4 regions of the Corynebacterium drakensteinense genome follow, and region 1 is predicted to be linked to each of the others. Evidence: predicted binding sites of a transcription regulator. Region 1 holds the regulator's gene; each other region holds the start of a gene.
What was found. Region 1 encodes LexA, which represses DNA repair genes until DNA is damaged. Its sites were predicted from a motif close to CGAACANNTGTTCG; they were not measured.

Region 1 (7,708 bases):
CGACGCGGCCTTCAAAGACAATGAACCGCAAGATTCGCTGTTATTCAGTGATGCTGACCAGGCGCTGAGTGCGGCATCCGAGCAATCCGGCGAGAACACCACGAACAACTCGAACAATAACGTCGATGATGCTCCCACCACTGGTGATATGGAGTTGGCGGAACGCAACGCTTTTCGACGAGTCTCCCGTGATACTACCATTCGCGCCGAGGACACCACCGACGGTTATGAGGTGGAATACCGCAAGCTCCGACTAGAGCAAGTCATTCTCGTCGGCGTGTGGACAGAAGGTACGGTCGCCGAACTGGAAGCAACCCTGGAAGAACTTGCTGCGCTTGCCGAAACTGCGGGTGCCGAAGTACTAGAGATTTTGTATCAAAAACGCGACTCGCCAGATCCCGGAACGTTTATCGGTTCCGGCAAAGTCCAACAGCTGAAATCGCTGGTGCAAGAATACGGCGCAGATACCGTGATTTGCGACGGCGAGCTCAACCCCGGCCAGCTGACAGCTTTGGAACGCGAACTGGACACCAAGGTTATTGACCGAACCATGTTGATCTTGGATATTTTCGCCCAGCACGCAAAGTCCAAAGAAGGTAAGGCACAGGTTTCTCTAGCCCAACTGGAATACCTCTACACGCACACACGTGGTTGGGGTGGCAGTCTGTCGCGTCAGGCTGGTGGACGTGCTGGTTCCAACGGTGGTGTCGGCTTGCGTGGCCCTGGTGAGACGAAGATTGAAACCGACCGACGTCGTATTCGCGCGGAGATGGCGCGCCTGCGTAAATCGTTGGCGGGAATGAAAACCGCCCGAGAAATCAAACGCGCTCGTCGGCAAGATTCTCTGGTGCCACAAATCGCCATCGCTGGCTATACCAACGCGGGCAAGTCGTCGTTGATTAATGCGATGACGGATGCCGGTGTGCTCGTGGAAGACGCATTGTTTGCCACGCTGGATCCGACGACGAGGAAAGCCCAGCTTGGCGACGGCCGCAGCGTCGTGTTCACCGATACCGTAGGCTTCGTCCGTCACTTGCCGACGCAGCTGGTCGAGGCTTTCAAATCAACGTTGGAAGAAGTCTTAGCGGCTGATTTGATGCTGCATGTGGTCGATGCGGCTGACCCGTTCCCGTTGAAACAGATCACAGCCGTGAACAAAGTCATCCACGATATTGTCGAAGAAACCGGCCAGCCTGCGCCACCCGAGATCATCGTGCTCAACAAGATTGATGCTGCCGATCCACTGGTATTGGCCGAAGTGCGCCATGTGCTTGATAACGACAATGTTGTCTACGTGTCGGCGAAAACCGGCGAAGGCATCGCAGAACTGTCTGGCCGGGTTGAGCTGTTTTTGAATTCTTTGGATACCCGCGTCGTCGTCGAAATTCCCTATACCCGCGGTGACCTGGTTTCTCGGGTCCACGAATACGGTACGGTGCACAGAGAAGAATACACCGCGACAGGAACCGTACTCGATGTGCGTTTACCTGCAATCATGGCAAAAGAGCTAGCCGATTACCATGTAGAGGTCACCGCCAACAATAATGGCTAATCGTGACTACTTCGATTGGCTGGACGCTCCACGGTGATGGCAAGACGATAAACAAAGGTGCCGTTGTTGCACCCGATGAACGGCTTTCGTGGCCCCGGACCATTGGCATTGGCATGCAACATGTCTTTGCGATGTTCGGGGCCACGTTGCTGGTTCCTACCCTGACCGGCTTTCCGGTCAATACCACGCTGTTGTTTTCCGGCTTGGGAACGATGCTCTTCTTGCTCATCACCCGGAACCAATTGCCGTCATACCTCGGCTCGTCGTTTGCCTTTATCGCGCCGTTGATTGCTTCGCAACAACATGGCATCGCAGCGCAGCTGGGCGGAATCTTCGTCACTGGTGCGGTGCTCATGGCGGTTGGCGTGGCGGTGAAAATCGCCGGACGGAAAGTTATTGATGCCGTCTTGCCACCGGCAGTCACCGGCGCCATCGTGGCACTGATTGGGTTAAACCTAGCGCCGACGGCTACAGAAAATTTCCAAACCCAGCCATTGGTAGCGGCCGTGACGTTGGCGGTCATCGTCCTGGCAACAGTCGCTGGTCGCGGCATGGTCAGCCGACTGGGAATTCTCATCGGAGTGGTTGCCGGGTGGGTTTTCGCGGCACTGTCGGGAAATGTTGACGCGGAAGCCTCCCAGGCTATTTCGGATGCTCCGTGGGTAGGTATTCCGGAGTTTCACGCGCCTGAGTTTCAGCTTTCGGTAATTCTGACGACTCTGCCGGTGCTGGTGGTATTGATTGCGGAAAACGTTGGCCACGTCAAAGCAGTTTCGGCGATGACCGGGCGCAATGTCGATCATTTGGCTGGTGATGCTTTGCTTGCCGACGGTTTGGCAACCACCTTGGCTGGAGGTGCCGGTGGATCCGGTACTACGACCTACGCGGAAAATATCGGCGTGATGGCAGCGACGAAAGTCTATTCCACCGCAGCTTACTGGGTGGCAGCAGCGTGTGCGGTGGCATTAGCCTTCATCCCGAAATTCGGCGCGCTGATTTTTAGCATTCCGGTTGGTGTACTCGGCGGGGCAACGTTGTTGCTCTATGGGTTGATCGGCATGCTCGGTGTCCGTATTTGGATGGATAACAACGTCAACTTCAACAACCCTGTGAACCTCACTGCTGCTGCGATCGCGTTGGTCGCCGGCATCGGTAACCTGACCTTGTCAATTGGCGCTGTGGAATTGGAAGGAATTGCCTGGGGCTCGGTTGGCATCATGGTGGTATACCCAATTTTGCGTTGGCTGTATGCCCGCATCGGGGAAGGGCAGCGCTAAAGTCCTAGCGTTCGACGGCTATCAACGTTCGACGACAACGACTTCCACTCCGCGTTGTTCCAGTTCTGTTACCAGAGCGCTTGGGGCCGCGGAGTCAGTGATGAGTACGTCGATATCGCCCACGGTGGCAAAACTCACGAGATAATCGCGCCCCAGTTTGCTGGAATCGCACAGCACGACGGATTTGGCAGCGTTGGTCATGAACGCGGTTTTGATCGCAGCCTCTTGGGTATCTGCAGTGGACAAACCGTGTTCGACGGTCAGGGCGTCGGTGCCAATAAAAGCTACATCGGCGCGCTTCAGCGCCAAATACCGCAGCGCTGCCGGACCCACAATCGATTGGGTCATACTGCGTACAGTTCCGCCTAGCAGCTGGACATTGTCTAATCCGTAGGCAGCGAGATTTAATGCACCCGGCAGGCTGTTGATTACGATCTCGAGGTTTGCCGCCCGGTCTGTTTGGCCCAGAAAATCCGCCAACGAATTGTTGGTGGTGCCAGCTCCGATGAAGACAGTGCCGGTCTCAGGGACGAATCGTAAAGCAGCCGTGGCGATGGCGATTTTTGCTTCGGCAGCCGAACGGTTGCGGTCTGCTAGCGGAACTTCGGAGGTCTGGTAGTTATGCGCAGCGCGTGCACCACCACGCACCCGGTGCACAGCGCCGATCTCGTCGAGCGCTGCTAGATCGCGGCGAATGGTCTCGGAAGTTACTGAAAATCGCTCGGCGAGGTCGCCAACTTTAACCCATCCCTCCACTGCAGCCAGGGAAGCGATATGGCGGCGCCGTTCTTCCGCGTACATCTACGTGCAGGGTCCCTTCTGTCGTGCTGGGCTTCGTGGTCTGGGTGGGGTGTTGAGTGTTCTGCGGTGACAGGACGCTGAACTAGAGCTAGTGGTGCAGATGAGCTATAGCTTGCGCATTACAGAGACTACTTTGCCCATGATTTCGGCTTCATCACCAGGGATTGGGCTGAAGGCATCATTGTGCGGTAACAGCCATACCCCTGAAGAATCACGATGAAACTCTTTGACAGTGGCTTCTTCGCCTTCGAGCAAAGCAGCAACAAACTCGCCGACCTCCGCGACCTTTTGCGAGCGCACAACCACCCAGTCACCGTCAAGGATGCCGGCATCTTTCATCGATTCTCCCACGACTTGCAGCATGAACAGATCGCCGCCGCCGACGATTTCTTCGGGCATGGGGTAGTACGAATCAATATTTTCTTCTGCGGTAATTGGCGTGCCTGCAGCGATCCGGCCCAACACCGGTACGTAGCAGTAGCCGGAGGCATCGCCAGGTGCTTCTGGTGTATCTGTAGATTTTGTGCTGCTCACGACGCGCTTGCCGGGTTTTTTCGCATCCGGCATGTTGCGCACAATCATCGCGCGTGGCTTATTGGGATCGCGCTGCAAAAATCCTTTTTCTTCTAATTGCTTTAACTGATAAGCAACCGAAGATGTGGACTGCAGCCCTGCGGTATCACCAATCTCACGAATGCTTGGCGGGTAACCGCGCAGTATCACTGCATCGCGGATAACTTCTAAAATGCGACGTTGGCGGTGGGTGAGCTGTTCGAAAGTAGGTTTCGGCGCGGAGGTTGTGCGTGGGCGCGGCATACATAGCTCCTAAAAGTGTCGTCAGGGAAAATGCGTGCAGAACATCGTTATGTCCTAACTCACATGCTTGCTATAAAACTTACGTGAGAATATGTTTCCGTGTGGCGAAAATGAGTCTAATGCAAACATTTATCGAACACAAGTACTAGTTTTTCGAACGTGTGTGACAGCCGCGTTTTAACCTTCTTTTCAGTTGGATTGAGCAAACCATTCTGGAAAGGAGCGTGAGCATTAAACATGATGCACATTCACCAACAGCTACGGGAAGCACGACTACCCGCTGCTTCGACGCCGGCCGTATCGATCGTTCCAGCGGCCGCACAATGGGAAATATCACGAGAAACCCATGAGGAATTACCACATAGCTCCCGCTCGGACGGTCATGCACCACGTTATCCGGAAGTGATTTGCACCTTGCAACCGCTGTCGGAAATTTCGGGTGCTCATGGCATCCGTGAAACTGCCGCAAGTCCGAAAACCGGTGGCGAACCGGACGAATCTGGCACCGCACAATTTCCGCCATCCGTCGTCTCGAGAGCACAAACTTCAGCAGCGGCGGTGTCATATTTGCTGGGCGCAATGTTAGGGGCGATTCTGGCTGTCGGCGTTGTGTTCGGGATCGGATAATACCCCTGGGAAACCGGCAAATTCCGCAACCCGAGTTTTGGCGGTAGCATCATAAAAGCAGCAGCAAATTTCTAGTGTGCATTCATCAGTAACTAAGGAGCATTGGCGAGGCCGTGTACTGCCCATTTTGTCACCATGAACAATCCAGAGTCGTCGACTCTCGTTTGGTTGATGCCGGGGTTGCGATTCGACGCCGCCGGGAATGCACGGAATGTCATGGGCGGTTTACGACTGTCGAAAAATCAGTTCTGCTGGTGGTCAAACGCAATGGACTCACAGAGCCGTTTTCTCGTGACAAGCTGATCCGCGGAGTTCACCGTGCATGCCAGGGCCGGCCGGTGACGGAAGACTCGCTCAAGCGTCTCGCCCAACAAGTTGAAGAAACCGTACGCGGTCACGGCAGCTCGCAGGTTGATGCTAATGCCATCGGTTTGGCAATCCTGGAACCGCTGCGGGAGCTTGATGAGGTCGCCTATCTGCGTTTCGCTTCTGTCTATAAATCATTCGATAGTGCCCAAGACTTCGAATCGGAAATCCGGCTGATGCGTCGCCGCGAGCGGGAAGACTAGCAAGAAGCCAGGGCATTCCCGTACTGCAGCCCGTATTTTTCTTTGACGGCGCTAGGTTTTCTTCGTCAGCGCATCGACAGCCTTCTTCACTCGGCGCGCCGAAACTGGGTGAGCCGTGCCCAAACGCTGGGCAAACAAACTAACCCGGAGCTCTTCGAGCATCCACCGGATTTTCGCCGCGGCAGGAGACTTCTCTGCACCCGCTGGCAGATTTCGCAATTGATTGCGCAGGTAAGCCCGACAGTCGTCGATGATGTCTTGGCGCTCACCATCTTTATCTGGATCAGCGGCCATATCCGCTAAACGGATCTCCATAGCCTGTAAATAGCGAGGAAGATGGCGTAACTGCTGCAGGCCGTGTGTGCTAATCGCATTTTTCGGCAACAAGAAATCTAATTGCTGTTGCATGTCGTCGATTGCTGGGCCTTCCCATTGCTGCAGCTCGTCGGCAATCTTGGAAAAACGCACCAGACCCGGCGCGAGCGTGACCACTGCCTGCCGAACTTCACCTGGCAACGACTGTGAAATCGTCGCTTTTAGCTCCGCAAATTTTTCCGGGCTCCGTACCGGCCCACCGTGGGCGAGTAATAAATCACGCAACGCCGCGATACGCGCGTCATTGACGAGGCCGTCCGCACCACCGTGTGGGTAATGATCAACAGCAACGCGTTGTTGCAGCGGCAAACCGTTGACCATCTTCTGGGTATTGACGGTAAGCTCACGCAACAACAACGTCAACGTGGCAGTGAGCATGGCCGAATCAGCAGCACTGCGTGTCGGATAATACTGCACGCATAAGCCTTGTTCGCTGATCGTTAACGCTGGATATGCTTTCACAGTGTGCGCATCGACGTCGTGCTCGATTTCTTCGGCAATCGTACCGAGGTTATCGGCAGTCCAGTTCGAGAAATATTCTCGACGAGCAGGCTTTGCAGGTTTCGGTTTGTGAGGAGAGCGCTGCTCAACCTGCTGTACCTTTTTCGTGATAGAGGCGCTAATCTTTCCGGCCTGTCGCTCTTGTAAGGCAGCAAGATCTTTATCACTATCGATGATGTGGCCACGCTTATCAATCGCAGCAAACGTCATCTGCAGATGCGGCTGCAACTTCTCCAAGGAAAAATCGCTGGCATTGATACCCCGCGCACCCAGAGAGCGGAACGCGGTAGTCACTTGGCTTAGCAGATCAGATTCGTAGGGCAGCAGGTGCTCCATCGCGCGGGCTGCAAAATCCGGCGCTGGCACCAGACTGCGTCGTAAAGCTTTCGGCAAACCGCGAATCAGCTCGGTGACTAATTCTTCGCGCAAGCCGGGAACCAGCCATTCGAAAGGCCACGCCTCCACGCTGGCCAGCATCGGCACGGGAATATTGACTGTCACGCCATCACGGCGGTGGCCGGGCTCGAACAAATACTCTAATTCAAAATCCAGGCCTCCGTGTCGCCAATAATCAGGAAAAGCTTGCTCGGTGACCGATTCAGCTTCTTCACTGACCAGCTGCGCCGGGTCGAAATCTAGCAGGTCTGGCTGCTTTTTGCGTGCCTTTTTCCACCAACCATCAAATGCCTTTGAATGGGTGACGGTTTCAGGAATGCGGCGGTCATAAAATTCGAATAAAGCCTCTTCATCGGCGATGATACCGCGCCGACGAGCCTTTTCTTCGTATTCTCCTGCAGCCGACAGCTTGTCTAGGTTGTCGTGAAAGAATTTGTGCGAAGTCTTCCACTCGCCAGCAATCAGGGCATGCTGGATAAACATCGAACGCGCAGTTTCTGGTTCCACGCGGTGGTAGGAAATGGTGCGGTCGGCCACAATAGGTACGCCATAAAGCGTGGAACGCTGCGTCACGACGGCCGCACCCCGTTTGAATGACCACCGTGGATCCGAGTACTGGTGTTTTAACAACGACTGGGCGGCATTTTCCACCCACGAGGGTTCGATGGCAGCCACCCCACGTGCCCACAACTTCGAGGTTTCTACCAGTTCGGAGGCCATCACCAGTTCAGGCGGCTTTTTTGCCACCCCAGAGCCCGGGAAAATCAGAAACTTCGTGCCCCGCGCACCCTGGA
Region 2 (7,708 bases), on a different contig from region 1:
AAATTGCTCGACTCATTGACACTGCTCGCAGCTAACGCAGTAGTGCAACTAACCCAGTAGCTACACCAACCAAGGAGTTTTTCATGTCCAACTACCAGAACTACATCAACAACGAATTCGTCGCCCCAGCCGAATTCCACGACGTGCTCAACCCTTCAACCGGCGAGGTCATTGCGCAAGCCCCAGCATCCGATGCTGCCGCAGTGGATCAAGCAGTCCAGGCAGCCAAAGCTGCCCAGGCGGACTGGGCGAAGCTGCCCGCCGTCGAACGTGCAGGATACCTGACCAAAATTGCAGCAGAACTGCGCAACCACGTCGACCGTTTCGCTGACTACCTGGTGCGCGAACAAGGTAAAGCCCGCGGCTTGGCCACAGTCGAGGTCAACTTCACCGCCGACTACCTGGACTACATGGCTGGTTTCGCCCGCCGCATCGAAGGCGAAGTTATCCCTTCCGATCGCCCAAACGAATCCATTTTCCTGACCTACCAGCCCATTGGCGTCGTCGGTGGCATCTTGCCGTGGAACTTCCCGTTCTTCCTCATCGTGCGCAAAATGGCTCCAGCCCTGGTCACTGGCAACACCATCGTCATCAAGCCTTCGGATGAAACCCCAATCAACGCCTTCGAGTTCGCCAAACTGGTCGACGGCATCGGCCTGCCCAAGGGCGTATTCAACATGGTCGGCGGCCGCGGCTCCGTGGTTGGCGATGCGCTGACCCGCCACAAGGACGTCGACATGATCTCGATGACGGGATCGGTGGCTACCGGTAAGAAGATCATGGCTGCGGCTGCGGAGAACCTCACTCGCGTCAACCTGGAATTGGGCGGCAAGGCACCAGCGATCGTGCTTGCCGACGCCGACCTGGACCTGGCAGCCACCGCCATCTGGAATTCGCGCGTGATCAACACCGGCCAGGTCTGTAACTGTGCGGAAGTCGTGCTCGTGGAAGAAGCCGTGCATGATGAGCTCGTCGCCAAGCTGAAGGAGAAATTCGAATCCACCCGCTACGGCGATACCTCCACCGAAGACGAGCTGGATATGGGCCCACTGATCAACCACGCTGGACTGAAAAACGTTGGCGAGATGGTGCAAGCCGCCGTCGACGCCGGCGCCCAGGTGGTATGCGGTGGTGCCGCTGCCGAGGACAAAGGCAAAGGCTTCTTCTACCAGCCAACGCTGCTGGATGGCGTCGAAAAGGGTGCTCCGATCACCCGCGAAGAGGTCTTCGGCCCAGTTCTGCCGGTGGTGACGGTCAAGGATTTGGATGAGGCCATTGAGTTTGCCAACAGCTCGGAATACGGCTTGACCTCGTCTGTCTACACCGAAAACGTGCACAAAGCCCACAAAGCTGCCCGCGAGCTGCTCTACGGCGAAACCTACATCAACCGCGAAAACTTCGAGGCGATGCAGGGCTTCCACGCTGGTCGCCGCAACTCCGGTATCGGCGGTGCCGACGGCAAGCACGGCATCATGGAATACCTCGAAACTCACGTGACCTACATCGAATCGAAGATGTAACCGCCAGGTGTTAAACACGTGCTTTATACAGCGATTTTGGCAGCAGACTTTTTGCTAACGTGATAATTATGAAAAAGATTATTCCGCTGTGCATTGCTGCTGCCCTGACCTTGAGCGCGTGCTCTTCTGCCGACGAGGCCGCTGATTCTGTCAAAGACGCGGCTTCGGAAGCTTCAAGCACCGCATCCTCGGTTGCTTCGGGTGATGAGAAAACCGCCAACAAGGATGGTGAATCCCGCATTGTGGGCACCGAGCTCGGCGAGGTAGAAGTGCCTGCCGACGTGAAATCCGTCGTGGTACTCACCGGAAGCCGGGACCTCGATATTGCTCTATCTTTGGAGCTACCAGTCATCGGTTATCCGCAGGCACCCGATGCGTTTGACTTGGATTCACCGTTAGCCGAAGAGATCAAACAGGCCAATGATGACGGCGCGGAGACGCTGTACACCGCCGGTGATGAAGAAGCAGACATCGACGCTATTAAAAAGGCTGATCCGGACTTGATCATCGGTGCAGTCCAGGATGTCACCCCTATCCACGACGAGCTCAAAAACATCGCCCCGGTTCTGCCAATCGGTGATTTTTCCACCGCTACCTGGGAAGATGATCTGATGTTGGTTGCGTCCGCCACCGGCACCGAAGAAAAAGCTGGTAGCTTGATCGCCGATTATGAGAAACGAGTCGGCAAACTGTCGGACAAGTATGCCGATGCACTGGCTGATAACAAGTTCGCACCAGTCAGCTATGACGGCGAGGAATTCGTGATCAATGGCACGCGTTTGCTTTCGCAGGTGCTGCAGGACCTGGGGGCGGAACCATCCGAGGCTTTCAATGAGGCCTTAGAGGGTGTGACCGGCAAGTATGACATCGATGAGATCGCAAAGGCTCTTGACGACGTCGATGCGCTGGTAGCGCTAGTCAATGAAAAATCAACGTGGCAGTCGCTGCAGTCGAATGCACAGTTCGGCACAATCCCTGCGGTACAGAACGAGACCGTGGTGCGCTCCGATGAGCAAACCCACGAAGGTGCCTACTACTCCGCGATGCACGCGGTGGATATCATCGAAGAACTGCTCGAGATGCTAGATGCGGAGAGCAAATAATCCCAACTGATGCGCTCGGCCCGGCCGCATGAGCTGGGCTTCACTGCATAAGTACAGCTCGGCTGCATGAGCGCAGCTATTGGAAATCCCGCGAGCGCACCGTAAGCAGTTCGCTGACCTCCAGCGGCTCCAATCGGTCGGCCACCACCGTGGCTGCCCCACTTGCGTTTTGCACTATCCCGCGCACCACCAAGGCTTTGGCGGTGCGCGCTAGTCTTTTCTGCCGTTTCCATAACCCCGGTGAAATCATCACATTGATCAGCCCGGTTTCATCTTCCATCCCGAGAAATGTCGCCCCACTTGCAGTATTGGGCCGCTGGCGGTGCGTGATCATGCCCGCCACGCGAATTCGGCTCCCATCAGCAACCCGCAACAAATCTGCGCCGCGCACCACGTTTTTACCGGCCAACGCGCGACGTAATAATTCCATCGGCTGGGTCTCTGGAGTCATTCCCGTCGACGCTAGATCTGCCGCCAGCATTTCAAAACCGCTCATCCCTGGAAGCGCCGGCGCAGCAATCGCCGAAAGCCCCGGCAACATTCCTGGTTGCTCAGTAGCAGCTACCCCGGCTACCCATTGCGCTTGCCGACGATCCAAGCCCAGCACTTCTAACGCCCCGGCGCGCGCGAGTGCTTCTAGCTCGTTCACCGAAGCCCCAGTGCGGCGCACCAGATCTGCCACCGAAGATTCTCGGTGCAACGAGTGTTGTGCAGAAACGATGGCGTCTGCGGTTTTCGTCGACAAGCCTTTAACTGACCCGAGCCCCAAACGAATGGCACCTTCAGTCACGCTGGCTTCTACCTGCGAATCCAACACCGAAACCGGCAAGATTCTCACCCCGTGGCGGCGGGCATCCTGGATCAACGACTGTGGGGAATAAAACCCCATCGGTTGCGCACGCAGCAGCCCGACGCAGAACTCCGCTGGGTAGTAGCACTTGAACCAGGCAGAGAAAAACACCAGAGAGGCAAAAGACTGCGAATGGGATTCCGGGAACCCGTAGGCGGCAAAAGCGACGATTTTCGACCACAGTTTATAGGCGGTATCAGTATCAATCTGGTTGGTTTCCCAGCATCCACGCATGAAGCGTTCCTGCAACGCTGCCATGCGTTCTGGTGAGCGCTTCGATCCCATCGCCCGGCGTAGATCATCAGCCTCTGCCCCACTAAAGCCAGCCGCGTCGACGGCAATGTGCATGAGTTGTTCCTGAAAAAGCGGAATTCCCAGGGTTTTTGCCAGTGCTTTTTCCAGCACTGGGTGGTCGTAGGTGACTTCTTCCAGCCCATCCCGTCGGCGCAGGTACGGGTGCACAGAACCGCCTTGGATCGGGCCGGGACGGATCAGCGCGACTTCCACCACGAGGTCGAAAAAACAGCGTGGTTTCAGCCGTGGCAGCGTGTTCAACTGCGCACGCGATTCCACTTGGAATACACCGACCGCGTCGGCTTTACACAGCATGTCATAGACCTTCTGGTCGGCCAGGTCGATCTCCCACAGGTTCACGGTGTGCCCATGCTGCTGCGCCACCAAATCAATCATGTGGTGCAACGCTTCGAGCATGCCAAGGCCCAGCAGGTCGAATTTCACCAGGCCGGCACCCGCACAGCTGTCTTTGTCCCATTGCACAACGCTGCGGTGTTCCATCGCTGCCCATTGCGTCGGCACCACATCGGTGACTGGCCGATCGCACAAAACCATGCCCCCAGAGTGGATCCCTAGGTGTCGCGGTTGGCCCAGGAATTTTTCTGCCAGCGCCAGCACATTATCAGGCGGGGTCGACTTTCCTTGCGCCCAGTTATCGGCAGCACCTTGGGGGAATCCGAGCGCACGAGCAGCATCCCGTACTGCCCCTTTACGACGATAGGTGATCACATTGGCCACCTGTGCAGCCCGATCACGCCCGTAAGTGGAATAGACATATTGGATAACTTCTTCTCGACGGGTCGATTCAATATCAAGGTCGATATCCGGCGGGCCATCTCGGTCTGCCGATAAAAATCGTTCGAATAGCAATTGCGCGCTTATCGGCTCAGCATTAGTGATGCCGAGGCTGAAACACACCACGGAATTGGCTGCCGATCCCCTACCCTGAGCGAGAATATTCTGCTGGGCGCAAAAATCGACGATATCCATCACGATCAAAAAATAACCAGGAAACCCGAGCGCTTCAATAACACCCAGCTCATGCTCAATCTGTTTGCGTGCCCGCTGGTAGATCTGCTGCGGATAAGACTGGTAGCGGTGTTCTGCGCGCTGATAGGTCACATTCCGTAACCAACTCATCTCGGTCTCGCCGTCGGGTACCGGAAAATGTGGCAGACGTGGGGCGACGATATCCCAACTAAAAGCGCACTCTTCGGCTATCTCTACCGCGGTGTCTAATAGTTTTTCCCTCCCTGGGGCAAGCCGCAACATGCCCGCACCATCACGCATCCATTGCGCCCCCATCGGGTGAGTGTGCCAGTTGGCTGCTGCCAGCGATTCCCGATGTGCCAACGCTGCCTTGGCACTGGCCAGCCGGGTCTCGTTTCTCGTGGCAGCATGCGGGCTTGCACTGATCACCGCGCGCAGGCCTTGCCCGGCAGCAACGGTGTTGTCGGCGGCTGCATCCAAGTCCGCGAAGCGGTCAGCATCTTCCGGCAACAAGTTACATTCATAATGTAGAACCAAGCTGTCTACCCCAAATGATTCGATCAAGGTATCGATCATTCCCAACCAGGAATGATCGACCAGAATATAACACTGGCCACCCAATTGCGCGGCAAGCGTTCCCAAGCTGGGATAGCGCGGCCTGCGATCATCACTAGCCATGTGTGCTGCCGCCATCACGCGGGATAACAATCGATAGCCTTCCGGGGTGCGCGCCAACACAGTCAAACCGCCATGGTCCAGGCTCAGCCGAGCGCCAAACACCGTCGGCAAGCCTGCTTTTGCGGCAGCTTCCGCGAAAACAATCGCACCATAAAAACCATCACGATCACACACCCCAAGCGCGGTTAACCCCAGTTGACAGGCACGTTCAACCAAAGATTCTGGATCAGAAGCACCAGCAAGAAAGCTATAAGAACTGACTGCTGTTAACTCGGCAAAAGCAGGCCCGGAAGGCTGCGAGCAGGCCGCAGATTCTCCAGCCACAGACCCCCCACTGACACCACCGCTAGCAGCAACGTCGGCATTGTGCGGCAGTGGCGCAGGAGCAGGCACCGGACGTCCAGATAAAATCCTTTCTAAACGCGACCACGACAGACCCGCACCACCGTTGAAATTCATGACTGCAACCCTACACAGAAACACCCACAGATGCGTATATATTTTCGAATAAGCCGAAAATGCACACGCTTTAATCGCCGCTAGTTGAACAAAAATATAGACAAAGCTGTACAGCATCTGCTAGATTCCACGTCATTGCGCCGAGCATGCACCCGGGCCGAAATCATGCATGCTGCCGACGTCCATGACTTTTCCACGAAAGGACCCACAAAGACATGAAAATCCGCCGCATTATTGCTGGCAGCACCGCCGCATTAACCGCAGCCACCCTAGTCGCTTGCTCCAGCGACAATGCTGCTTATTCCCCATATTCCAAGGAAGACACCATTACCATCGGCACCACCGATGCTTCACTGGAATCTTGGTCGGTATTCGAAGAAGTCGCTGAAGAAAATGGCTTCAACATCGAAATTGAAAACTTCGCGGAATACTCCCAGCCCAACCCTGCTCTGAGCCAGGGTGAAAACGACATCAACAAGTTCCAGCACCTGATGTTTTTGGCGCAGTACAACGTTGACTCCGGCGATGACCTGGCACCACTGGTATCCACCGAAATCTACAAGATGGGCCTTTTCTGGGAAGGTGCCGACGACCTCGACGTCAACGAGATCGAGGGTGAAGAAGTTGTCATCCCGAACGACACCGTCAACCAGGGTCGTGCACTGTTGCTGCTGCGAGAAGCTGGCTTGGTGGAGCTGGTCGGTGATGTGAAGTACACCCCAAGCGTGGCTGACATCGATAAAGAAGCTTCCAAGGTCACTGTCACCACGGTCGACGCTTCCGAAACCGCGCGGCAGTACCGTCTGGGCCAACCAGCTGTGATCAACAATAACTTCCTGGACCAGGCCGATATTGACCCAGAAGAGGCTATCTTCGACGACGATCCGAACGCAGAAAGCGCTGAGCCATACATTAACCTGTGGGTCGTTCGTGCCGACGCCGTCGACGACGCGGTCTTGAACGAGTTGGCTGAGCTGTGGCACGACGAGCGCGTCGCCAAGGCCGTATTCGAAGAATCCGGCGGAACCACGGTGCAAGTCCAGCGCCCACGTGAAGAACTGCAGAAGATCCTGGACGATTTGGAAGAAGAACTACAAAGCTAGCCCTGGACCCACTGCGACCACTGGAGCTGCTAGCGCTGCTGCAGCACAGCTCATTCGGAACGTTTCCGGTATTCCTCCGAACTTTCCGAGCAGGCTAGTAACGACATACGCTTAGTCCCGGCTAACATAGCTGCGACTAAGCGTTTTCCGTCTAAGAAGAAATGATGGTTTTTCGTGGTAACACACTCGGGTACAAGCCCAGCTAGCGGAAGTGGCGAACGCCGCGGCACCCGCATCGAATTCACCAACGTCAATAAAGTCTTTGACGCCAAAAAGAAGGGCTCTACGAAGGTCACCGCCGTCGACGATGTCACCTTGACCGTCGAATCCGGCGAAGTCATCGGCATAATCGGGTATTCCGGCGCGGGCAAATCCACCCTGGTACGCCTGATTAACGGCCTGGATAACCCAACCTCGGGCTCGCTAAAACTCGACGGCACAGAGATCGTCGGCATGTCCGAAGCAAAGATGCGCGGACTGCGTCGCAATATCGGGATGATCTTCCAACAGTTCAACCTGTTTAACTCCCGCACCGCAGCGGCAAATATCGAATTCCCGCTGAAACTGGCCGGGGTGCCAAAAGCCGAGCGCACCAAGCGTGTCCAGGAACTTCTCCAGTTCGTTGGGCTGGGCGAACGCGGCAATTCCTACCCAGAACAGCTGTCCGGTGGCCAGAAGCAGCGCGTCGGCATCGCGCGTGCGTTGGCGACC
Region 3 (7,708 bases), on a different contig from region 1:
AGCCGTGGGTGCATCATTTGCTGATGCCCGCGTTCGCGGCTGTCGGTATTTCGGGTGGGGTGGCAGATACCATCGCCTTCGTTGTCGCACTGCTGATCGTGACGTTTTTGCACCTCGTGGTTGGTGAGATGGCTCCGAAGTCATGGGCGATCGCGCACCCGGAGCTTGCTGTACGGGTGATCGCACTGCCTGCCCGTGGGTTCATTTGGCTTTTCCGTCCACTGTTGAAGTGGATCAACGTGATGGCGAATAAGTTGGTTGCCGCCGCTGGTGTCGAGCCCGTCGACAGGGCTGGTGCGCAAGGCTATGACACAGATACTCTGCGCACGCTGGTACAGCACTCCGGGCAGACGGGTGCGATGGATCAAAAATCTGCACAGCAGATCAGCGGCGTGATCGAATTGGAAAATTCGACTGTCTCTGCCTTGGCGCGGGCACATGGTGTGGAGATCACTCCCCTACCCCATGATGCGACGGTGCGTGATGTGCAGGAGGCCAGCCGTTCGATGAACCGCCTGCGCGTGGTGGTTGCGGATGAGGAATCCGCGGTGCCACGGGTAGTGCACGTGCGCGATACCTTGTTGCATGATGCGGACAGCCCAGCCTCCGATCTAGCACGCCCGGCATTGTCTTTGGCTGGTTCCACGAAAGTGCAGCACGCCATCGAGCACATGCGAGCACTGGGCGAGCAGATCGTAGTCGTCGGCCGCGGAGACAACAGCGAGTCGCTGTGGATTCTGAACTGGGACGACATCATGGGCCAGCTGTGGCCAGAGATCACGAAGCAGCTGGAGCGCTAACGCCGTAGTTGTGGCGTAGTAGTCTCAACCTATTTACCTTCACGCATCTGCGTGCAGGAATGGCCACCCCTTTGCGTGTAAGAACGGCTCAAGCAGGTGCACCTTAGAACGGCGGCTCGTCTGAGTTTCGCTCGTGCGGGCCGCCACCTGCCTCGGCACCGGGCCCCTGTTCCTTCAATATCGCCACCGCTGCCCGAATCTTTTCCAGCTGTGCCCGGCACTGCGGAATCGTGACCGCAGAAAAACTCCGATCTGCCAAAGCAAGTTCTAGCCGCCGCATATTACGCGCCCACATCTCTTCTTCCTGTGTTTTGGTCAGCCATGTACAACGGTCTGCAGAATTTTCCGCAGAAAAGATCCCTGGAGGACAGCCTGCTTGTTTGCCTTGTTGTTCGCCGCGTTGCTCACGCTGCTGTTCTTCGTCCTGCTGATTTTTGCGCTGTTCTTCACGCTGTTGTTCGCGCTGCTGTTCTCTACGATGCTGTTGCTCCGCGTTTTCTCGGCTAGCTTGCCGGTAGCACTCGATTTTCTGCGCCACGGTTTGCGCCCACCGCCGATTCGACCCAGCGAGAGGGCCTTCAGCCTCTGTTGACTGCCACGAGCCATCGGCATGCAACCACACCGCCGTGCCACTGGCAGGATCCAAGATCGGGCGGATCCGCTTATCAGTTTTAATATTGTGATGATGCTGGCACAACGCCATGAGATTGTCCGGTGTGGTGGGGCCACCACGATTAAATTCCACAACATGATCCAGCTGGCACACAGCCGCAGGTCTATTACACCCTGGGTACCGGCAGTGTCCGTCCCTTCCTGCGACTGCACTACGCATCGCCGGGGTGGGAACGTACCCGGTAACTTCTGAGTGCATAGTCGCATCCATATCGCGGTGCTTCGTGGCACGAGAAGCAAGGTCGTTCGCGGCATCACCAAACAAGGTCGCTACCCCAGTACCTGTAGTAGTCTCCACAAACAACGGTGCATCGGCAATATCACTGGCGCGATAACAATTCAGAGTGAGAGTGGCTGCCTCGCCTTTGCCCAATAACAACTCCACAGCAGCATCACGTAAAGAAATCCCTGCCTCCTGTGCGTGGTTGCGGATCCGGGCGTCCACCTCGATAGCGGTGGCAGCATTGGTGTCAAACCGGAATTCATGGCTGTCATCACCATTGGCGATAACCGGAGAAAGATCGTTGACGGTATAAGTTTTCCGAGAGTTCTTTTTCTCGTTGACCCGCAGGCTGGAATCATATGCATCAATCTCACGAGTAATGCGAGAAGTGATGGTGCGTTTCGTCGCCATGCGTTGGGCAGGCTTGGTGGGGGTGAGAAGTTTCACTAGCATCTCATCAACCACGTCGAAAAGCAGCGCGTGGTATCCGCCGGCCTTACACAAAGCTCGGTCGATAGCGATCCAGTGTTCTACATCCAGGTGCCATAGCGTGGTGGCTAATGCATGAAGTTTTGGCAGCTCACTCATGCGGTAATAGGCTCCCATGATGGCTTCGACGCGCTGTTTGCCTTCCCCGCTATCTTTGGCAAGTAAGGATTCGAGTTGGTCGTAATCGTCGCAATCGAAGTCAATACCGCGATCCCACACGAGATATTTGTGGCGGCGCAGTTCTAGCATCGCCATTGCCTGTTTGCTGTGCGGGTTGCAATGCGTGAAATACGCAGTGGGGGCATGCGCCCCATCAGCATCGTTAGGTGTCGTGAACTCAGCCATGCTTCCCCCTGCTGGCATATTCGGCATCCAACCCCGTCGAATGCCCTGGTCGTTTTTACTTAGTTATAAGCTAGCGGGACCCCGTCACATACGACGCAACGACCACCACAAAATCAGAACATATGTTTGAATTTCAAATCCTATTCTCAATTTCCCTTACAGTGCGCAACCTTCGGGTGAGGCTACCTTCTCAATTAACCAATCTGCTGCTTGGTGGTGCAATCGATCTTGGCATACGGTCGACCCTTACTGTCGATATTGCTTAAGATATAGTTCCCGCCATAGGCTCGACATCCTGTATATCCATCAGCGCCTCCACCGCCACCACTAGCGGGATTAGGCGTTTGCTGTTGAGGCGCCGGAGCGGGCTGTGGCTGTGGGCTCTGCGGCTGGTGCTGTGACGGTGAGCCCTGCGACGGAGCTTGATAAGCATCGCTGTCAAACGATTGTTCGAATTCTTCCAAGGCGCGCTCTAACACAGATTCCTTTTCTGCAGCGCTCCGCTCCCGTTCACGTTTTCGCTCATCGCGTAGTTTTTGTTTTTGCTCCCTGAACACCACATCTAGCTCTGTGCTTAGTTCACTCGCACGCCTACTCGACTCATGTACTTCGTTTCGGAAAAGGTCTCCATATGCAGCGCGTTGAAAGTCTGATTGCTCGATCTTTTTGTACTTTAAGCTACCGAGACCCCTAATAACCCCAGCCACTTCTTTCCGCGCTTTCTTAATGCGCGTTAGATCCAAATCTCCCTGGACCATGCCCTGAAGATCTTGTTCAATATCATTGAGCTTTTGTTGTGCCCCCACCAACTCCTCAAAATTCTTGGCATCAGCGGTATAGCATTCAGGCCCAACACTGTGGATACCTTTATTGGCAGACTTCGCCTGTTCGGATGCCTCAGAGACTTCTGGATAAAAACGCCGATTGGGTGCTATCTCCATTGGCACTGCAAGACCTTCTGCTGCAATTTCCGCATTTATCAACGAGTCATCCAGGAAGACTCCTGCCAGAGTTCGACCATATTTGTCCTCGCGCTCTTCATCGAACTCAAGACGTACCTCAGTTCCAATAGGCAACCGGTTTTTCAGGAAATCACGGGCTTCTTCAGCCAAGCATTCCGATGGTTTACCTCCGCGACCAATTTCCGGCGTATCAATGTTCAATAGCCGAATACGTGTGGTTTCGCCTGAACTTTCGACATCAATCGTATCGCCGTCAACAATTTTAGTCACCGTAGTCGGGTTCCCCTGCACCACCCCGGTCGCCACAGCAATCCCTCCGGCTGCAAGAATCCCCGCCAGCGCCGTCTTAGCGATAGTACTTCCAATTCCCATGAAGCCCCTCAATACGCAATCCACCAAACCCCGTAAGCCTATACCAACGCCACGGGACCACGACAGATGCGCTATAGAAAAGTAGCTGTAAGGATTGGTTTTCCCACGTCTGCCTCAGCGCTACCCCGCAATTTACCCCACGCTGGCGGCGCGCAAGCGCGCACGTTTCGCCGCAACCTTGGCGACGATGCGATCGACCCGCGCGCGCTCTTCCAAAAACTGCGGTGGTTTACGCCCGCGCATACTCCGTGCGAACGCCGGGTGCGCGGACACAGCCGTCGTCTCCCACGCGTGCGCCGCCGTCGCAGCCATCCGTCCGACCTTGTTATACAAATGCGGCAGGGAGACCGCATCCAGATCGTGTGCCACCGCCTCGGTTTGTTCGAGCACGTACTCCACCAACTCGTGCAGGAAATCTACGGTATGTGTGGTGCGCTCATGCAGCGTGTGTACCAGTTCGTTGACCACAACCGGCGGGCCCGACAATGGGAAAAATGCTTGCAAACTTTCCGCCGTCACTGCTTCCGGTTCGCTCACCCGCTTCGTGCCGTCGGCAGCCGCCGACAAGCTCCCCGAAGCCACCCCAGAAACCAATGCCTGGCGCAAACCGATCAGCTCACCGACCACGTCGCGGGAATCACGGCGCGCATCTTCCACGATCTCTGCCAACTCAGCCAGGCAGTCCTCGACGAGTTCCGCGTCGTAATCTTCGACAGCCTCGATTACGTGCTCAATGTATTCGGCCACCTCGTCGCCAATGTTGTACACCTCTTGGGTGAGCTCACGATGGCGCAGCTCAGCAGCGATTTTGCGCATAACGAGGCTGTCTCCTTCTAAACCGTCGCGACCGAATACCCTGTCCCCCGACAGCACCTCCTGTTCGGCGCGCAACACCGCCCAAGGCAGTCTGCGAACCTCACAACCTGAAGTGCTAGTTGAGAGTTTCTCTGCGCTGTAGCCTATTGCAGAAACCACCCAAAAATGGTTCGACTCGCCGGAAAAATTCCAGCGGATTATCAGCTTGGCGACGGCTGCTTTGCGACGAGCCAGGCTACCGCGAGTACAGCTGCTCCAAAGCGTCTGCATAACGCTCGACGACGACATTACGCTTAACCTTCATCGTCGGGGTCAGCTCGCCGGACTCTTCGGTGAAATCGTCGGTAAGAATGTAGAACTTCTTGATCGCTTCGGCATGCGAGACGGTGGCATTGGCGGCGTTGACCGCATCTTGCACTTCCGCGCGCAACGACGCATCATGCACCAATTCGCTCACGCTGCGTGAAGCGTCAATGTTGTGCTGCGATTTCCAGCGCGCTAACGCTCCTTCATCCAGAGTCACCAGCACGCCGACGAAGGGCTTGCCATCGCCAACTACCAGGGCCTGCGAGATCAGCGGGTGCGAGCGCAACTCGTCTTCCATACCGCCCGGCGCGACGTTTTTCCCGCCGGCAGTCACGATCAGATCCTTTTTCCGCCCGACAATTTTCACATGGCCTGACGGCAGAATCTCCCCCAGATCACCGGTGCAGTACCACTGCCCGTCGAAGGCTTCGTCGGTAGCGTCCGAGTTGCGCCAATAGCCGTCGAAAACCAGGTCTCCGCACAACTGCAATTCCCCATCGCCGGCGACGCGCACGCGCATGCCACCCAATGGCGGGCCGACGGTGCCGATTTTCTGATCTTCGAAATCCACCGTCGCAGCCGCTGCGGTTTCAGTCAGACCGTAACCTTCATAAATTGGCACCCCGATGCCGCGAAAGAAGTGCATCAGTTCGGTGCTCATCGCCGATCCACCAGAAATGCAGTAGTCTACCTCGCCGCCCATGCCTGCACGGATTTTGGACAGCACTAGTTTATCCAGTGCTTTATGCGCGCTACGTAGCGCAAACGACGGCCCGTTCTCCGTATCTAGTGCGCGGGAATAAGCGATCGCGGTAGCCTCAGCGCGATCGAACAACGCGCCCTGGATTGGTCCTGCATCATGGGCTTTCGCACGCGCACCGTTGCGCACCTTCTCAAACACGCGCGGCACGCCCAGAATCAGGTTCGGTTTGGAGCGCTGGAATTCCGTCGGCAAAGTCGCGAAATCTCCCCAGAAGTTCTGCGTCGGTCCGCTGATCATCCCGGCTGCAGAGACCGAAAACGCCAGCACGTGTGCCAGCGGCAGAAACGTCAGCACATGCTTTCCGGCGTGCGCGATACCGCCAATCGGGTTGGTCAGCAGGCCCAGAATCTGCGCGTTCCAGTTGCGGTGGGTGAGCATGCATCCCTTCGGCCGCCCCGTCGTCCCCGAGGTATACACCAGCGAGGCCACGTCATCGGTTGCGGTGGCAGCGATGCGCTTGTCGACGAGCTCATCAGCAATATTTTTCCCAGCTTCTGTTAAGGCCGCAACCGCGCCATCGTTAATCTCGTAGACCGCGCGCATCTGCGAGCTGGAGTCTTTCAACCGCGGCTGTCCGTCGTCGGCAAGCTGCAACATGCGCAAGATTTCGGTGTGCTCTTGGGTTTCACCAATGCCGAGCACCGCTCCGGAGTTTTCGATGATCCACTGCACCTGCGAGAGTGACGATGATGGATAAATTGGCACGACGATGCCACCGGCAGCCCAAATCGCGTAGTTAACGAGCATCCACTCATAACGCGTATTCGCCATCAATGCGACGCGGTCGCCCTGCCCAACTCCGGCGTCGATCAGCCCCTTGGCCACCGCGTAGACCTCATCGAGAAACTCTTGGCGGCTCACCGGGACCCAGGTGTGGTTTTTCGGGCGGCTAAACATCTCGGCCTTGGGCTGGGATTTCACCGCATCAATGGTCAGGGTTAATAACGTCTGGCCAGGTTCAATGGTGTATTTCGCGGGGCTGAAGGCTTCTCGCACAGTTCTCCTAGGTGGTTACGTGCCGTTCCACTTACTCACTGGGTTACTGTACTCCCCCACCCCGCGTTTGCCCGAAGTCGGACGTGCTAATGCGGGCCGACGCCCACATGCCGGGCGTTCGCGGTGAAGCCTTAAGCTAGAAACAACTTAAAAACGACTAAACAAATACACCAGGACAATCAGTACCAGCAAAGTAATAAGTGCAAAACGCACTCGGGAACGCGGGTACTTCTTCTGCTTCGCCATGCCACTAGCCTAGCCTTTTACCGCTTAATCCGTCACTTGGCAGCCGACTGGCTATCCTGTGTCTTCGCTGCTGGTTTATTACGTACGCTACCCCGTAACGACAGCCAGGCAGCTACCACAAAGTTCACACCGCGCACGATTACCGTCGCCAAGACCGCCGCCACGATTCCTGCGACCACCACGACAATCGGCATCTGCAGCCACGGCGATAGCGATACCAGCATCTGCGTTACTCCCGTTAGAGTTCCCCCAGCTATCGATGTGCTGGTTATCAGTGCATCGTCCATTGCGTTCATTCTAGACATAGAGTCCTGCAGAGTGGAAGGGCACAATGTCTCCAATTAGACCCTCGCCAGGTAACGGTTCCTCCGACCTATTGGCATAAATCCATAAGTTTCCACACCAAATATGTTTCATCTGGCATACTTGAATAAACTGAGATACAGATAACAAACAGACATGAGGGCTCACATGTTAAAACGGCATCTTTTCACAACGCTCACGGCGCTCCTAGCGCTTATCGGGTCTGTTACAACGACAAATATCGCTTATGCGGATCCTTCGGTCCCAGCTAGCCAAGCCCCAGAGACCGTCACCCTTGCCAGTGATCTTCCCCCGCTTTCGGTCGACGGAGTAGGCGGCTATTCAGAAGAAGAAGTTGAAGAAATGCAAGAGTTTTTTCGCACAGTTGAGCAAAATATTGATGAGACAACTGCAC
Region 4 (7,708 bases), on a different contig from region 1:
GTAGTGCCGCAGCATCATCCATACGACGAACGGCAGGGCAATACCTGCGGTTGCTTTCAGCGATACCGCGACGGCGATCAAGGCGATGCCGAGCAGAAAACGTTTCCGCAACGCCAGCAAAAGGCCCAACGAGACTAACCCGACCATGACAGACTCGTTATGCATGCCGCCGATCAAATGCAGAATCATCACCGGGTTGGCCGCACCCATCCACAACGCTAGCGCGGGGTTGCCACCCAAAATCTGCGCGATGCGTGGGATGGCATAGACGATGCCAGCGAAGCCGAGCACCGACAACAACTTATAGGCGATGATGCCTGCGGTGACGTTGTCGCCAACAATGCTGGTGATGATCTCGCCTGTCCACAAATGCAGCGGGCCATACGGCGTGGTGGTGTTGCGCCAATCGTGCGAGACCTCCAATAGGTACGGCCCGGGGTTGACAGCGGCGCCATCGTTATACGGGTCGAAACCGTCGCGCAGCATCGCACCCTGCATCAGGTACGAATACACATCGCGCGACGCGAGCGGACCCGCTAATAAGAGCGGAGCCACCCACGCCAGAATGTGAGTGCGCACGCGTCGAGTCTCTGCGCGGGTGTCAACGGACGCTTGTTTGTCAGCGCGGGTGCGCTTGACGACGAGTTGCCGGCCCAACAGTGCCCACGCAAACACCAAAAGGAACAGCGCCACCCAATACACCACGCTGGCGATACCGCGCGCGTGCCCGAAGCTGAGAAAACTCCACCCGAGTGCCTCCAGAATGCCTCCGCGGTTGCGCGCGGCACCTGCACCGAATGACGACAACGTCAGCAGCACAGTCGCGGCTAGTCCAAGCCACAATGGGTGTGGGATGCGAATGCGCGTGGTGGGGTGCTCGTCGTCTGGTTTTGCCGATGGTTTCTGGCGGGGCCGCGTTGCGTCATCGTCGACTATCGTCATTAGCTTTTACGCCTCGTCGCCTTGATTGCTAGCGCTTCCAAATTGTTGCGGACGTCGTCGGCAAGCTCCACCTGGCGCAGATACGCCAAACCAGAATCACGTAGCCGACTGATATGAGATTCAATCTCGTCCACTGCACCGGAGTTGGTGATGATCTCGCGCATGCGGTTAATATCTGCGGTATCTGCGGTGTTACCCAGCATGCGGCGTAGCTCATTGGCGGCGGCGGGATCAGTAGCATCAGCCCTGGTCAGGGTAAGTGCTACGAGCTCGGTGCGTTTGCCTTCACGCAAATCGTCTCCGGCCGGCTTACCAGTGACATCTGGGTCGCCGAAGACGCCAAGCAAGTCATCGCGCAGCTGGAAAGCGATCCCGATATCGCGGCCATACCCACGGAAGGCGGCAATGAGCTCGTCAGATCCGCCTCCGATCGCGGCACCCAAATGCAATGGGCGCTCGATGGTGTAGGCGGCCGTTTTAAAGCGATTCACATTCGCCGCCAGACTGCGGGATTCGTCGGCGCGCGCCTCTAAAGAAATATCGAGCATCTGTCCGCCGATGACTTCTTGCCGCATCCCGTGCCAGGGCTGTTGCGCGCGCAGCAACGCTTGCGGGCTAATCCCGGCCCCGTGGAAGAGGTCGTCTGCCCACGCCAGAGCCATATCTCCCAGCAAAATGGCGATAGAGACCCCAAAATGACTGGAATCGCCTTCCAAATCGAGATCCCCGTGGGTATGAGCGATTTGGCGGTGTACCGCTGGTTTACCCCGCCGGGTTTCGGAGGCATCCAGGATATCGTCGTGGATGAGCGCGCACGCCTGGATGAGTTCGAGCGCAGCGGCAGCCCGGATCACGGCAGCGTGGTCTTCGGTGCCGTCATTTTGGGTGCTCTCGCGTGCGGCTGTGGCGTCGTTTTGTGCGGCTGCAGCCCAAAAACCGGCCCAAAGATAAAGCGGACGGATGCGCTTGCCGCCATCGAGCACGAAACGTTCTAAGTACTCGATCGCTTGGACAACTGGCTCGCCGATACTGTCGAGTTCCCGGCGGCGTTGTGCAAAAAAGCTTTCTAGCGCTCGTTGTACAGCGGCGGGAAGCTCGTCGAGAGCGAGAAACGGCTCACTATGGGCGCGCGATTCGAATACCACGGATTGTCCTTGCGGGGATGGTTGGGGCACACGGCAACAGGCAGCAGGCAACACGTGTGGCGCGTTGCTCAACGTAGTTCGTGCCTGGTTACCGCAATTCTAGTTAACTACTACCAGTGAGCCTACTGGCTGGCAGACGCCGCAAGCGGCAGCGGGGCAGCCAAAATCGCGTATGGCCGCCGGTCACCTGGATAGTGCACGTGCCTGGCGACGTCGCCAAAGCCCAACGAACGGTACAAGCCAAATGCCCGATTGGCTTCGTTGGCGACCTCTGGGGTGGACAGCAAGAGGTACTGTGCCGGAAGATTCCACGCCAGTTGTAAAAGCAGCTGCTTGCCGACGCCATGGCCCTGCATTTGTGGCAAGACATGTAGTTCTGCCAATTCGACGTAACTGGCGAGTTTCTCGCGGTGTTTTTCGGTGCTGCCTGCCCTGGCTAAAAACGCACGAAGGTGGTTATCCCACCAATAACCGCGGTAGCCGAGGAATCCATAGGCCACTCCGATGATGGTGTCGCCGACGGTTGCGATGATTGCGGTGAACCCGGGGTGGAAGATATCACGGCGCCAGGCGTTCACGCGGCTGCTGGCAATGGTTCGTGGATAGTCCATTGCGTCGAGGTAGATGCTCACCAAATCCGGCGCCAGCAGGGAAAATTCCTGGGGGCTTAAACGGCGGTATTCAATCTTCATGCGAGAAATGAGCAATCTTTCGAACAAATATTTGGATCGGCGTGGGTGAGTGTGAGTATCGGTTCATAGTCTTATGTGCAACAGATTGACAGCACCGAAAACTATGAGCTTGAGCGAGGTTGGTGACCATGGCACACGTAATTTCTGCGACGACTAAATTTAACCATACTGGCGGTGTGGCGCGGGCGAAATCGCGTGCAGCAAAAAAGCCTGTAGGTCGGGTTGCTGCTGCCTTGCGCGTAGACGGTGCTGCGATTGGGCGTTACTACAAACTCCTGGAGGCTGCAGCGTCGTTGGTTGTCGAAGCGCGCAACAAACTACGCAGTGGCGATGCACAGCAGGCGCTCGAGTTTGCCTATTGGGCCGGGCTTCGGTTGGCAGGAGCGCGGGTGGCGGTTTCTCCGGTGGATAAACGTCGACGCAAACCCGCCAGCGCTTGGGAGCAGCTAGCTTTGGTGAACAAATCCGGCGAGCAGTGGGCGCAACTTTTTCAGCCATATTCACGTTTAAGTCGGGAAATCGGTTTGGGATTCAACCCCGAGGTTTCGCAGTTGCAAGTCCATGCCCTGCTGAAATTAGTAGAAGAATTACGCGCGGAAGTCTCCGTTGCGGTGCCAGAGCAGTACGATGCGGCTTAGTCTGCTGGCAGCACCTAGAGCTCGAGCGTAGGAAATAGGGCCGAGTGCAAGAAAAGTAGCAATTGCGGGAACTTTAGCGATAGTCTGGGCGTTAACTAGTTAGAAAGCCGAAAAGGAAAGTCAAGATATTGCAGACGGCCGGGGCCAGTAAGGTCTGGCTGTTCGGTGATGGACAGACCGATTCGTGCTGGAACTAAACGTCCCTGTGTCTTGCCGCTAAGCCGCAGGGAATGTCAACCGCCCAACCAGGAGGGACCACCGTGGCGCTGTCAGAACAAGAACAGCAAGCACTCCGTGAAATTGAGGAGTCATTGCTCGCTGAGGATCCAAAATTTGGTTCCTCTGTGTCTGAAGAGGACTCATCCTTTACTGGTTTTGGTGAGGGCGGGGGAATAACACTCCGCGGTGTAGCGCTAGCAGTTGTTGGCTTGGTTGCCGTCATCGGCGGCGCGGCGGCAGCACAATTCAGCCTGTGGTACATAGCCATCAGCATCGTTGGTTTCTTGATCATGTTTGGCGCCGGAGTGTGGATGCTGCGCGGTGGGAACAAAACCGGCAGCCAACTTTCTGCCGCTTCGCTGTCTAATGCTGCTTCCTCATCGTCCGCATCAAAATCCGCAACATCGAAGAATTCGACGGCCTCGCGCAACAATGGAAAGCGGACGTTGGGCGATAAGATGGAAGAACGCTTCCGTTCCCGCTTCGACGAGAAATAGAGCTATCTGCGCTTAGCTTCGCCCCATGGTGATCAAGAAGATCGCCATGGGGCTTTCTGTTGCCCGCACTCGGTCTCCACGCCTCTACGCGGTCTCCACGCCTCTACGTGGCCTGTTGTCCCCACTTTGCCCCACGCTGCTGCATAATGCTGGTGTTCTGCATGCGGTGCGCTCTTGTGGGCGTGCAGTTTCCGGTGGTGACCAGCAATGACGGGATGTGCAAGAGCTTGCTGTATGAAGAATTTAGGGAATTTTCCCCACCGATTTTCTGGCCATCTACCTGCGTAAATGGTTTTTATGTCTAATCGATATGGAAAATGGTGCGATGTTTAAGGTTGATTGTGGGGGAAAGTGGGGTAGAGTGGGTCTAGCCGAACCAACGGCATGAGAAAAACCGTGTACCGGAGGCGTTGAGCGACAGGAGGTCACCGAGAATGTTTCTCGGCACGTACACTCCCAAGCTCGATGACAAAGGGCGTCTGACGCTACCGGCGAAATTCCGCGACGAATTAGCTGGTGGGCTGATGGTGACGAAGGGGCAAGACCACTCTTTGGCGGTTTATCCCCGGGAAGAGTTCGCTGCTCGCGCACGTAAAGCGGCAACGGTCTCACGCACCAACCCGGAGGCTCGCGCGTTTATTCGTAACTTGGCAGCAAGTGCGGATGAGCAGCGTCCCGACGGAAATGGTCGTATCACGCTGTCAGCAGCGCACCGCGAGTACGCAAACCTGTCGAAGGAATGCGTGGTTGTCGGTTCCGTGGATTTTCTCGAAATCTGGGACAAAGAGTCCTGGGCCGCATACCAAGAACAGACCGAGGCTGCCTACTCTGCAGCCGACGCTGACGAAGTGCTGGCTGGCCTTCTCTAAGGCGGCGCACGGAGTGCGTATAAGGACTCTGTTTGAGGCGGATGCCTCTGGTGTACTTCCCCGACATCAGAAACCTGCCTCAAACAGAGCCCTATATGCACCCCACCATCACGAAACTTTTCGCGCGAGGGGAGGATACTAGCCATGGCGAACCCAACCGGACCTGCAGAAACAGATACCACTGCAGATGAATCAACTCCAGAGGCAGTTCGCCACGGACACGTCCCCGTGATGCGCGAGCGGATGGCAGAACTTCTCGCCCCAGCTGTTGCAGCTTCGGGCGGGACCGGAATCTTGGTCGACGGCACCCTCGGGGCGGGCGGACACACCGAGTATTTTTTGCAGCAGTTCCCACAAGTACGGGTGATTGGGGTAGATCGAGATCCCGCTGCACTGCAATCCGCAACTCAGCGCCTTGCGCCATACGCAGACCGCTTTTGCGCGGTGCAATGCCGCTTCGATGAATTAGCAAACATACTCTCGGCAGATACTGCAGATACCGTGGACGTGCCTGCATCTGCTGCCGCATACGCAGGCAACGCAGAAATCCTTGACGACGCATCTGCTCACGGCGTTTCCGGCGCCTTGTTTGATCTTGGTGTGTCATCGATGCAGCTTGATCAGTTGGACCGCGGCTTCGCCTACCGGGCTGACGCGCCACTGGATATGCGCATGGACACCACAGGGCCAATCACGGCGGCAGATATTCTCAACACCTATTCGCATGGCGATCTCGCACGTGTGCTGAAAATGTATGGAGATGAGAAATTTGCCGGCAAAATCGCTTCTGCCGTCCTGCGCGAGCGCGATAAACAACCATTCAGTACGTCGCAGCGTCTCGTCGACTTGCTCTATAACACGATCCCAGCGCCAGCTCGGCGCAGCGGGGGACACCCAGCAAAGCGCACTTTTCAGGCGCTGCGCATTGAGGTGAACCAGGAGCTAGCAGCGATAGACAGCGCGCTGCCCATGATCACCGGCATGCTGCGTGATGGCGGGCGAGCGGTATTCATGAGTTATCAGTCCTTGGAAGATCGCCTGGTGAAAAAACACTTCCGCGATATTTCGCAGTCCACAACGCCGGCGGGCCTGCCGATGGATCTACCCGGCACCGCCGCGGAGTTTCGGGTGATAACTCGCGGGGCTGAACAAGCCAGTGAAGAAGAAATCGCGGAGAATCCGCGAGCCGCGTCGGTGCGGGTGCGTGCCGTGGAAAAGCTGCAAGATCAACAGACCGCCGGTGCGGTCGACCGGGAAGGTCGTGACTAGAGATGTACACCAGCACTGAAGAACGTCAGCGCGGTGCAAGCCGGACTGCTACAGCGAATGCCACTGCCACGATGCCGCGACGCGCGGAATACACCAGGGCTACTCGCGGGGCTGCCAGCCGCAGCCGAGTTGGTGCTGCGGGCAGCTCTGCAGCACAGAATTATCGCGGCGCTAATTATGCCCAGCCGGCAGATCCAGCAACCCGGCAAAAATCCACCCAGGCAGGACGCGGCCCGCGTCGTCTCGGCTCGCAACAAGTTGTGAGCGTGCGTGGCCGTCGGGTCAACCCAGTCAAGCGCGTCACCACGCGCGCACGCTTGTCGATCGTGGCAATAGTCATGATGATCGGCGGTATTGTGTTTGCGATCTGGCTTTCTGGTGTCGCCACGCAACAAACGTTCCGTGTGCAAGCGCTCACCGCAGAAGAAAGTCAGCTCAACAACGAGTTGGAAACGTTGCACCGGGACCTGGAAAACGTGCGCTCTGCAGCAGAGATTGCAGGCCATGCGGTGGAAGAAGGTCTAGAAATTCCGGCGAACCCGGGAATTTTGCGTCGGGAAGAAAATGGCGACATTGTCGAAGATCGCCCGGCTTCGGCAGAAACTCGTCCTATTATTGATGTCAACGGTGAACCTGTTCGTCCGGGGCAAGCTTCTAGTGACCCTGATGGCATCGGTGAGCTGCGTGAGCGGCTGGAATCGATTCCGGAAGGTCGTCGCGGCATCCCATATCCGCAAGCCGGAGCTCCGCAATCGCCAGAGAGCGCTGCCGCAGAAGTCGGTGAAGGCGCACAACCTGGTGCCGGAGCCGCTGCTGGCGCCGACGCTGGTGCCGGTGAGCACGACGCGAACCCGGAGCGCAACACTGAGCCCGAACAGCCGGGCGCGCCAAATAACGACGAGGCTTCACTACAGGCGCCGTACCAGCCCAATTTACGCTAGCTAGGAAGGTGACATCTCCACCGTGACATCTTCTGCACCGCGCGATCCCCATGGTTCGGCGCGCCCGAAGTCTCCACGCACCCCGCATCAGGCCCAACGCTTTCTTATGCACAAGCGTTTGCGCTTGATCGCGGCATTACTGCTGGTTTTTTCCCTGGCTTTGGTAGGCCGCCTGGCATGGGTGCAGGTCGTTTGGGGGCCGGATCTTTCTGCGCGCGCCGAAGATCAGCGCGCCCGCATCTATGTTGATCCGGCGCGCCGTGGTGCGGTGTTAGACCGCGAAGGCAAACAGATTGCCTACACCATGCAAGCTCGGTCGTTGACAGTCTCACCGACGACTCTGCGCAAAGAACTTCGGGAACAGGCGCAGTTGGAAGCCGACGAACGCTTGAGCGACGAAGAAAAAGACGAGTACGTGGCCGCGACCTTAAAAGAAATGTCGCGGGAAATCCCGAAGATGATTGAGGATGCCACGGACGACGAGACAGATCTGAAA

Region 2: U1140_RS08125 (error-prone DNA polymerase) is a predicted target of LexA. The motif match lies at 5,928-5,941, and genes of this name have one in related genera.
Region 3: U1140_RS07465 (HNH endonuclease signature motif containing protein) is a predicted target of LexA. The motif match lies at 2,645-2,658, and genes of this name have one in related genera.
Region 4: U1140_RS06325 (SAV_6107 family HEPN domain-containing protein) is a predicted target of LexA. The motif match lies at 2,800-2,813, and genes of this name have one in related genera.

Annotation. Positions count from the first base shown of each region.
Region 1 is NZ_JAXOFP010000002.1:119,669-127,376, reverse strand. Features, by position in the region: gene hflX (GTPase HflX) at 1-1,552, shown strand, start outside; gene U1140_RS01990 (uracil-xanthine permease family protein) at 1,552-2,829, shown strand; gene U1140_RS01985 (DeoR/GlpR family DNA-binding transcription regulator) at 2,851-3,630, opposite strand; gene lexA (transcriptional repressor LexA) at 3,736-4,446, opposite strand; gene U1140_RS01975 (hypothetical protein) at 4,684-5,073, shown strand; gene U1140_RS01970 (hypothetical protein) at 5,166-5,291, opposite strand; gene nrdR (transcriptional regulator NrdR) at 5,238-5,642, shown strand; gene hrpA (ATP-dependent RNA helicase HrpA) at 5,694-7,708, opposite strand, start outside.
Region 2 is NZ_JAXOFP010000012.1:70,846-78,553, forward strand. Features, by position in the region: gene U1140_RS08110 (dihydrodipicolinate synthase family protein) at 1-35, shown strand, start outside; gene aldA (aldehyde dehydrogenase) at 84-1,520, shown strand; gene U1140_RS08120 (ABC transporter substrate-binding protein) at 1,589-2,623, shown strand; gene U1140_RS08125 (error-prone DNA polymerase) at 2,700-5,894, opposite strand; gene U1140_RS08130 (MetQ/NlpA family ABC transporter substrate-binding protein) at 6,110-6,997, shown strand; gene U1140_RS08135 (methionine ABC transporter ATP-binding protein) at 7,172-7,708, shown strand, end outside.
Region 3 is NZ_JAXOFP010000011.1:18,887-26,594, reverse strand. Features, by position in the region: gene U1140_RS07470 (CNNM domain-containing protein) at 1-800, shown strand, start outside; gene U1140_RS07465 (HNH endonuclease signature motif containing protein) at 904-2,529, opposite strand; gene U1140_RS07460 (thermonuclease family protein) at 2,724-3,863, opposite strand; gene U1140_RS07455 (hypothetical protein) at 3,996-4,679, opposite strand; gene U1140_RS07450 (AMP-dependent synthetase/ligase) at 4,915-6,744, opposite strand; gene U1140_RS07445 (hypothetical protein) at 7,023-7,277, opposite strand.
Region 4 is NZ_JAXOFP010000008.1:95,652-103,359, reverse strand. Features, by position in the region: gene U1140_RS06340 (alpha-(1->6)-mannopyranosyltransferase A) at 1-942, opposite strand, end outside; gene U1140_RS06335 (polyprenyl synthetase family protein) at 942-2,087, opposite strand; gene U1140_RS06330 (GNAT family N-acetyltransferase) at 2,210-2,779, opposite strand; gene U1140_RS06325 (SAV_6107 family HEPN domain-containing protein) at 2,908-3,417, shown strand; gene U1140_RS06320 (DUF3040 domain-containing protein) at 3,678-4,133, shown strand; gene mraZ (division/cell wall cluster transcriptional repressor MraZ) at 4,568-5,002, shown strand; gene rsmH (16S rRNA (cytosine(1402)-N(4))-methyltransferase RsmH) at 5,234-6,271, shown strand; gene ftsL (cell division protein FtsL) at 6,274-7,212, shown strand; gene U1140_RS06300 (peptidoglycan D,D-transpeptidase FtsI family protein) at 7,319-7,708, shown strand, end outside.